2 regions of the Methylobacterium sp. TK31 genome follow, and region 2 is predicted to be linked to the other one. Evidence: riboswitches for the same ligand, from Rfam matches in the RefSeq annotation. Region 2 holds a riboswitch; the other holds the start of a gene.
What was found. A riboswitch is a leader RNA that binds a small molecule or an ion and turns the genes downstream of it on or off. The one in region 2 is predicted to bind thiamine pyrophosphate.
Positions count from the first base shown of each region.

Region 1: it holds a riboswitch for thiamine pyrophosphate, as region 2 does, so the genes downstream of both, thiC (phosphomethylpyrimidine synthase ThiC) here and thiO (glycine oxidase ThiO) in region 2, are expected to answer to the same signal.

Region 1 is NZ_CM143964.1:4,931,858-4,936,110, reverse strand. It holds gene thiC (phosphomethylpyrimidine synthase ThiC) at 1-1,510, opposite strand, end outside; TPP riboswitch at 1,590-1,698, opposite strand; gene ACXJY8_RS23100 (BA14K family protein) at 1,848-2,570, shown strand; gene ACXJY8_RS23095 (hypothetical protein) at 2,670-2,924, opposite strand; gene ACXJY8_RS23090 (zinc metalloprotease) at 3,127-3,864, opposite strand; gene ACXJY8_RS23085 (alpha/beta hydrolase) at 4,186-4,253, shown strand, end outside.
Region 2 is NZ_CM143964.1:3,202,543-3,206,795, forward strand. It holds gene ACXJY8_RS14865 (thiamine phosphate synthase) at 1-74, opposite strand, end outside; gene ACXJY8_RS14870 (thiazole synthase) at 130-915, opposite strand; gene thiS (sulfur carrier protein ThiS) at 918-1,130, opposite strand; gene thiO (glycine oxidase ThiO) at 1,127-2,332, opposite strand; TPP riboswitch at 2,410-2,538, opposite strand; gene ACXJY8_RS14885 (adenylate/guanylate cyclase domain-containing protein) at 2,601-3,848, opposite strand; gene rpoD (RNA polymerase sigma factor RpoD) at 4,163-4,253, opposite strand, start outside.

The DNA of each region.
Region 1 (4,253 bases), 1.7 Mb from region 2:
CGATCTTGTAGGTGATCACGCCTTCCTTGACGTCGTCGCGGTTGGGCAGGCCGAGATGCTCCTTCGGGGTGACGTAGCAGAGCATGGCGCAGCCGAACCAGCCGATCATCGCGGCGCCGATGCCGGAGGTGATGTGGTCGTAGCCGGGAGCGATGTCGGTGGTCAGCGGGCCGAGGGTGTAGAACGGCGCCTCGCCGCACTCCACGAGCTGCTTCTCCATGTTCACCTTGATCTTGTGCATCGGCACGTGGCCGGGGCCCTCGATCATCGTCTGGCAGCCCTTGTCCCAGGCGATCTTGGTCAATTCGCCCAGGGTCTCCAGCTCGGCGAACTGCGCCGCGTCGTTGGCATCCGCGATGGAGCCGGGGCGCAGGCCGTCGCCCAGCGAGAACGAGACGTCGTAGGCCCGCATGATGTCGCAGATCTCGTCGAAGCGCTCGTAGAGGAACGACTCCCGGTGACCGGCGAGGCACCAGCGCGCCATGATCGAGCCGCCGCGGGAGACGATGCCGGTGACCCGGCGCGCGGTGAGCGGCACGTGGGCGAGGCGCACGCCCGCATGGATTGTGAAGTAGTCGATGCCCTGCTCGGCCTGCTCGATCAGGGTGTCCTTGAAGACCTCCCAGTCGAGCTTCAGCGGATCGCCGCCGACCTTCTCCAGGGCCTGGTAGATCGGAACCGTGCCGATCGGAACCGGCGAGTTGCGCACGATCCACGAGCGGATGTTGTGGATGTTGCGGCCCGTCGAGAGGTCCATCACCGTGTCGGCGCCCCAGCGGGTCGCCCAGACCAGCTTCTCGACCTCCTCGGCGGCCGAGGACGTCACGGCGGAATTGCCGATATTGGCGTTGATCTTCACCAGGAAGTTGCGGCCGATCGCCATCGGCTCCACCTCGGGGTGGTTGATGTTGGCCGGGATGATGGCCCGGCCCCGGGCCACCTCGTCACGGACGAATTCCGGCGTGATGAAGGCCGGCAGGGAGGCGCCGAAGCTGTTGCCGTCGGCGAGTGCGGCCTGCGCGCCCTCCAGCATCGTCTGGCGGGCGAGGTTCTCCCGGTTGGCGACGTAGATCATCTCCTCGGTGATGATCCCGGCGCGGGCGAACTCGTACTGCGTCACCATCTGGCCCGGGCCGGCCTTGCGGATCTCCCGGGTGGCCGGACACGGGGCCACGAGCTTGTCCTCGGGCACGAACCCGTTGTCCTCGGGCTTGACCGCACGCGGCGTCACCGTGGCGTAGCCGCGCCGGGCGATCCAGGGCTCGCGCACCAGCGGCAGGCCGGCATGGAGGTCGATCCTGGCATCCGTCTCCGTGTAGGGGCCCGACGGATCGTAGACCCGCACCGGGGCCTCCTTCGGATCGCTGAGCGTGATTTCGCGGAACGGCACCCGGATGTCGTCGTGTCCGGCCACGGGCGCGTAGACCTTGCGCGAGCCCATGATCGGGCCGGTGGTCACCGCCTGGGGCTGGCCCTGCGGCAGATCCTTCGGGAGAACGGGTGCATTCATCGGGTTCGCTCCTGGCGTGGGAGACGATCCGGTTCGGATGCGACGGTGCCGGATGGGATGGCGCCTGGGGATTCGCGCCGTCTTTCGAGATTCCCGTCCCTCCGCCGGTACGAACCGGATCAGGTTCAAGGGTCAGGGCGACGCGCCCAATCTCAGCTCCCGTACTCGGAGCCCCCCTCGGAATGCTTCCAGATTCATGGTCGGCGGCCGGTTTGTCAATCGCCGGATCGGCAAAGCGACGCGGAAGGGGGTGTGAAACGAACTTTGTCGTCAGGCCCCGCGTTTGTTCACCAGAAGTTCGATCCTCGGGATCGACACGCGAACGACAGGTTCTCCCATGAAACGCATATTTCTGGCATCGGCCGCCCTGGTCGGTGCCCTCGCGATGATTCCCGCTTCCGCCGACGCGCGTCCGGGTGGCGGCGGCGGCTTCCGCGGCGGTGGCGGCGGCTTCCACGGCGGCGGCCTGGGTGGCGGCGGGTTCCGTGGCGGCAATTTCGGCGGCGGTGGCTTCCGCGGCGGTCTCGCCCAGGGTGGCGGTTTCCGTGGTGGCAACTTCGGCGGCGGCGGCTTCCGCGGCGGCCTCGCCCAGGGTGGCTTCAACCGGGGCGGGTTCAACCGCGGCGGAGCCATCGGCGTGGGCGCCGGTGCCGTCGGTGCCGGAGCGGGCCTCGCCGCCGGCAACGGCTTCCGGGGCGATCGCGGCGGGTTCAACCGCGGCGGCGCCTATGCCGGGCGCGGCTACGGCTATCGCCGCGGCTATGGCGGTCTCGGCCTCGGGCTCGGCCTGGGTCTCGCGGGCGCCGGCATCGGCTACGGCCTCGGCAGCGCCTATGGCGGCTATTACGGCGACGACTACTACGCCGGCGGCTACGCACCGGCCTATTACGGCGGCTACGCGCCCTACGGCGGCGGCTATGCCGCGACGGGCTACGAGGCCGGCCCGGAGGTCGCGACCAGCGGCGAGGACGTGGCCTACTGCGTCCAGCGCTTCCGCTCCTACGACCGCCCCACCGGCACCTATCTCGGCAATGACGGCCAGCGTCACGCCTGCCCGTAGCGGCCACGGGTGACCGCAGGATCGAAGGGCTCCGCCGCGAGGCGGGGCCCTTTCGCGTTTCGGGCCGTCAGGCGCGTGGAGGCCGGCGGCCGGTCCGCCTCAGGACCCCTGCAGGCTCTCGGCGAAATCGTCCGGCACCTCGCCGAAGCTGCCGAGAATGGTCGCGCTCTCCAGTTCGCCGGTCTCGTCGTCGGCCACGACCTTGATCGCCGCCGTGCCGGGGAAGCGCGCCGCCATGGCTTCGGCCTTCTTCAAGGCGCCGCTCTCCGTTACCGCCACCTCGCGGTCGCCCGGCGAGAGCCGTTTGCGCTTGAGCACGAAGGTCTGCACCAGGAACGTCGTCTTGAGGGCCATGACAGGGTCTCTCCACCGGGCGCGCCGGATCGGTCGGGTCCGGAGGCCAGGGCACCTAGCACGAAAGCCCGCGAGGGCCCCACGATGCCCCGATGCCGCGGCCGCGTCGCCCCGCCTTCGGGCCGCCCCCCTCCTGGCGGGGCGAACAGACCGGCGCGTCATCGCGCACATCCCGCCCCGTGCGCTTCCCGCGACGTCCCGCTCACCAGAGGCGGACGAGGCCGAATCCCGCGATGACATCCGCCAGATCGATGCCGAACGCCCCGGTCAGCAACAGGCTCACCCGAAACAGGGGACGGGTGAAGGCCGACGAGACCAGGAACAGGCCGAGCAGCACCAGACCGGAATGCCGGGCCATGCGGTCCGTCCAGGTCCAGAGGGCGGTGGCGTTCGCGGACAGCCAGGGCCGGAAGATGTCGTAGCCGTCGAGGCCCGGGACCGGCATCAGCCCGAGCACCAGGGCCGTGCCCTGGAACAGCACCGAGACGGCGAGCACCGCCCGCAGGGGCTCCGCCCCCGCACTCGACAGGGCATAGAGGAACGCCAGCACGAGCAGGAAGGCGAAGCTCATCGCCGGGCCAGCGGCCGCGATCGCCGATCGCCGGCCCCGGCCGAGGCCTTCCGTGGCAGAAGCCCCGACCCCGCCCGGGAACCCGACCCCACCCATGACGGTGAAGAGCACGGGCAGCAGCATGGTGGCCACCGGGTTGGGCGCACGCAGCGGATCGAGGGTGAGCGCTCCGGTCCGGGGCAGGCCCCAGACCCGCGCGGCGCGGGCATGTCCGTACTCGTGCAGGCACAATCCCAGCACCCAGCCGGCCATCAGGAACACGAAGGCGGCGCCGGAGCCCGCGAGCGCCCCCGTGCCGATGCCGAAGCCGACCCCGCTGAAGATCAGCCCGACGAGGAGCACGTTCGTGCTCAGGCCGGGTTCGTCCATGCTCCGCACATGGCCGGGCGATCCCGTCATGCGGCGGCGCGCCGCGCGGGCGCGACGGGGCGAGGACGGTTCCGAAGGAGCCGGCGTTCGGGGGAGACGGGGGCGGTGGCTGTCACGCGACGCAACATCGCTGGTGACACGGCAAAGTCCAGTCCCTAACTCTCGGCGACGCCCCGATGTCCCCCCATCCCCCGGGTCCGGTGCGATCCGGCGCCCCGTCGCGAAGGACCGGGACCGCCGCTCGGTCGCAAGCCTTTCCGGATCGAGCCCCGCCTTGGATCGAGCCTTGCCCCGGATCGAGCCTTGCCCCGGATCGCGCGCATGCGTCTCCTCGTCTCCCTCCTGGTCACCGCGTTCCTCGGCCTCTCTCTCCTGGCCGTGACCCTGCT
Region 2 (4,253 bases):
CGGGCGGCGTCCTCGGGTGCGCGGGTCGCGCACCGGTCCGTCACCACCAGCAGCCGCGACGGCAATCGGCTCATCGCGGAGCGCCCATTGCAGAGCCGCCGAGAGCGGTCGCGCCGACCGTCCCCCGGCTCACGAGCCCACGAGACCGAGTTGCGGGCTCGACGGCTCGGCCCGGCCCCGCTTCGGAATGCGCCCGGCGAGGTAGGCGTCGCGGCCCGCCTGGACGGCGTTGCGCATGGCGCGGGCCATCCGCACCGGATCGTCGGCCTTGGCGACCGCGGTGTTGAGGAGACAGCCGGCGGCGCCGAGTTCCATGGCGATGACCGCGTCGGAGGCGGTGCCGATGCCGGCATCGACGATCACCGGCACGGGCGAGCGCCGGCAGATCAGCTCAAGGTTCGCCGGGTTGGCCACGCCCATGCCGGAGCCGATCAGCGAACCCATCGGCATCACGGCGGCGCAGCCGAGATCGGCGAGGCGCTGGCAGACGACGGGATCGTCGTTGCAATAGGGCAGAACGGTGAAGCCGTCGTCGACGAGGTGGCGGCACGCCTCCAGCAGCTCGGCCACGTCGGGATAGAGGGTTTCCCGGTCGCCGATGACCTCGACCTTGATCCAGTTCGTATCGAGGGCTTCACGGGCGAGCTCGGCGGTCATGATGGCGTCGCGCGCGGTCTCGCAGCCGGCCGTGTTGGGCAGGAAGCGGTGGCCCTTCAGACGGCGCAGGGTGTCGGAGCCGTGCCCCTGCAGCGAGACCCGGCGGATCGAGGCCGTCACCACCTCTGCGCCGGAGGCCGCCACCGCGTCGAACAGGATGCTCTGGGTCGGGTAGCCGGCGGTGCCGATGAACAGGCGCGAGCCCAGGCTCACGCCCCCGATCGTCAGCGTATCGGTGTCGTTCGCGATCTCGGTCATGTCTAGCCTCCCTGCATGGCGCGGACGATCTCGACGCGGTCGCCGTCGGCGAGGACGGTGGCCGCCCAGTCGCGGCGACGGATCACGGCGCCGTTCAGCGCGATGGCGATGCCCTGCGGGCTGTCGATGCCGGTCTCCTCGGCTTCTTCCCGGAACAGGGCGTCGAGATCGGCGGCCGCGCTCTCGCGGGCTTCGCCGTTCACCGTGAGCCTCATGCGATGGCCCTCTGCGGCGCCGGCGCGAAGCGAGCGCGACCGAAATCCCGGGCGAAGTCCGGCAACGCCCCTTCGACGACCAGGGCCGCGACCGCATCGGCGGTGGCGGGGGCCAGCAGGTAGCCGTTGCGGTGGTGACCCGTGGCGACGACGAGGCCGGGCGCCAGCGTGTCGATGATCGGCGCATCGTCGTCCGAGGTCGGCCGGAAGCCGCTCCAGACCGCCTCGACCGCCATCTCCTCGATGCCGGGCAGGACGCGGCGGGCGCCCTCCAGCAAGGCGTAGAGGCCGCCGGCCGTGACGCCGGGCACGAAGCCGCAATCCTCCACTGTGGCCCCGACGACGAGATGGCCGTCGCTCTTGGGCGCCATGTGGACCTGCTCGGTCCAGACCATATGCGCGAGCGTGCCGGTGCGGGCGGTGGTCCGCAGGGCCAGGGACTGGCCGCGCAGGGGACGAACCGGAAGGGCGAGATGGTCGGGCAGGAGCCCCACCTCCCCGCTCCAGGCGCCGGAGGCGAGCACGACGGTGTCGGCCCGGGTCAGCCCCTGATCCGTGTTCACGCCGGTGACCCGGCCAGCGCTCCAATCCAGGGAGCGCGCCGCACAGCCTTCCACGATGACGATTCCGGCGGCGAGGCAGGCGCGCATGAGGGCGGCCATCACCCGGCTGGGGTCGACCTGGTGGTCGCGCGGGCAGTACAGGCCGGCGGTGACGGCCGGCCGCAGGCGTGGCTCGCGGGCCCGGACCTCGGCGCTGGTCAGCCAGCGCGCGTCGAGCCCGGAGCGCTTCTGCAGATCGTGGCGGAAGCGCAGGCGCTCGACCTCGTCGCGGCCGATGGCGAGCACCAGGGTGCCCTCCTGCCGGTAGTCGATGTCGAGCCCGGCCGCATCCTGCAGGGCATCGCGGAAGCCCGGCCAGCGCGACAGGCTCTCCAGCGCCAGGGGCAGCAGCGGGTCGGAGCCGGGCTCGTGCTCGGCCGCGGGCGCCAGCATGCCGGTGGCGGCGAGGCTCGCCCCGGCGCCGACGGTGTCGCGCTCCAGCACGGCCACGGATCGCCCGGCCTGCGCCAGGCGCCAGGCCGCCGACAGACCGATCAGGCCCGCGCCGACGACGACCACATCGCTGCGCGCCGGAGCGGCGGCGGCCGGGGGCGCATCGCCGTGCGTGCGTCGCAGGTTGAGGAAGGAGTTCGGGGTCACGTCCAACGCAATCTCCGCAACGGGCGACGAGATTGGTGGGGCTGCAGCTTCGAGCGGTGAAGCGTGCCGGGCTTGAGGAGAAACCCGCGGTCCAATCCCTACGCCGGTATGAACCGGGTCAGGTTCGAAGGATTTCCGCGCCGCCATCCACGAACGGACAGCCATCGGTTTCTCAGCCCCTTGCCGGGGATCTCCCTGGAACAGCCCTGATGTGGGCCGTCCGAGCGCCGGGGTCAATCCCCGCCTGCGCCTCCGCCGCGCCGGCGCGTCAGGCGGCGGGCGGGCGCACCGGGCGGTAGACGCCCATCGGTTGGGAGAACCCGTCGAGGGCGTGTTCGCCCAGGGGCTCCGGCATGTCCCAGAGGAAGTCGACGAAGGGCTTCGTCATCAGGATCGGCTCGCCCAGCGTCCGGTTGAGGCGGGCGACGCGGCTCGCGAGGTTCACGTCGCGCCCGATCACGGTGAAGTCGAGGCGCGCGCCCGAGCCCACGTTGCCATAGGCCGCCTCGCCGTGATGCAGCGCGATGCCGGCCGCCACCGGGTTGGCGAAGCGCCCGAGCGCATTGGCCTCAGCGAGTGCAGCCATGGCGCTCTGCGAGGCCGTGAGCGCCCCCTTGGCGGCGCCCCCCAGGTCGTCGCCGGGCTCGCGGAAGATCGCCAGAAGGCCGTCGCCGAGATATTTCAGAACCTCGCCGCCCTCGCGCTCGATGGCCGGCACCAGGCAATCGAAGAAGATGTTCAGGAGGTCGACCGCCTCCTCCGGCGTCATGTCGGCGGAGATGCGGGTATAGTCGCGCATGTCGGCGAACAGGATCGCCGAGCGGATGCGCTGGACGTGTCCGCGCCGGATCGAGCCGCCGAGGATCGCCTTGTGCGGCTCGTCGCCGACATAGATCCGCAGGACGTGGTCGAGCTGCTTGTTGACGCTGCGCATCTCCACGACGGCGGCCAGGGTCGGCATGATGAAGCGCAGGATCGCCACGTCCTCGCCGCGAAAGCCGACCTCGGACCGGGTCGCGAACGAGATGCCGTTGCGGGTGCCGTTGGTGAAGAACAGCGGCGCGACGATGTAGTGCCGATAGCCCTCGGCCTTCAGGTTAGGGATCACCGCGAAGGCGTCGTCCGGCGTCTCGGCGAGGTCGAGGATCAGCCACTCGCCGGTCTCGTGGACGCGGAAGAACGGGCTCTCGCGGTAGGCCTTGTCGGAAGCCTCGCCGTGCGGGAACAGGCGGACGGAGGATCCCGCCTCCCGGGTCCAGAACCGGCCGACGCCGGAATACTCGGAATGCAGGGCGTCGATGGCCGTGGTGGCGCGATCCACCGGCACGTCCAGCCGGATCAGGCGCTCGGCAAGTCCCGAGAGCAGCTCCTCGGCCTTGGGCATCCGCGCGCCCTCGCTCAGCAGCCAGTCGCGCAGCGCCACGCATTCCTGAAGCGCGCCGAATGGGACATCGGCCGCCTCGGAGCCATCGGCTTCGGCGGTGGGAGAAGGCTGGGGCGGGCCTCGATCAAGCATATGGCCAAGGTGGGTTGAGAAGCGGCGTCCGGCAACGGCGACCGTTCGGGTTTCGTGAGTATCGTGCGGGCGTGACCGCTTCAACCGCGCAGACCAGGCGTCGAACACCGACGCCAACGTGGCGCGACGCGCCTCCCCTGTTCCGTCGACGACTGGTTGCCGGGAGGCGTATCCAGCGCCCGCGCACCGTCGGATGCTACCCCGTTCCTGTGTCGGCGACGTCGAAGATCATGAAACGAAAGAGCCGGCCCCCGAGAGGAGCCGGCTCTTCCGGAAGAACGGCGCGCCGGGACGAACCGGCGCGTTCGAAGACCTCAGTTGTCGAGGAAGCTCCGAAGCTTGCGCGAGCGGCTCGGGTGCTTGAGCTTGCGCAGGGCCTTCGCCTCGATCTGACGGATGCGCTCG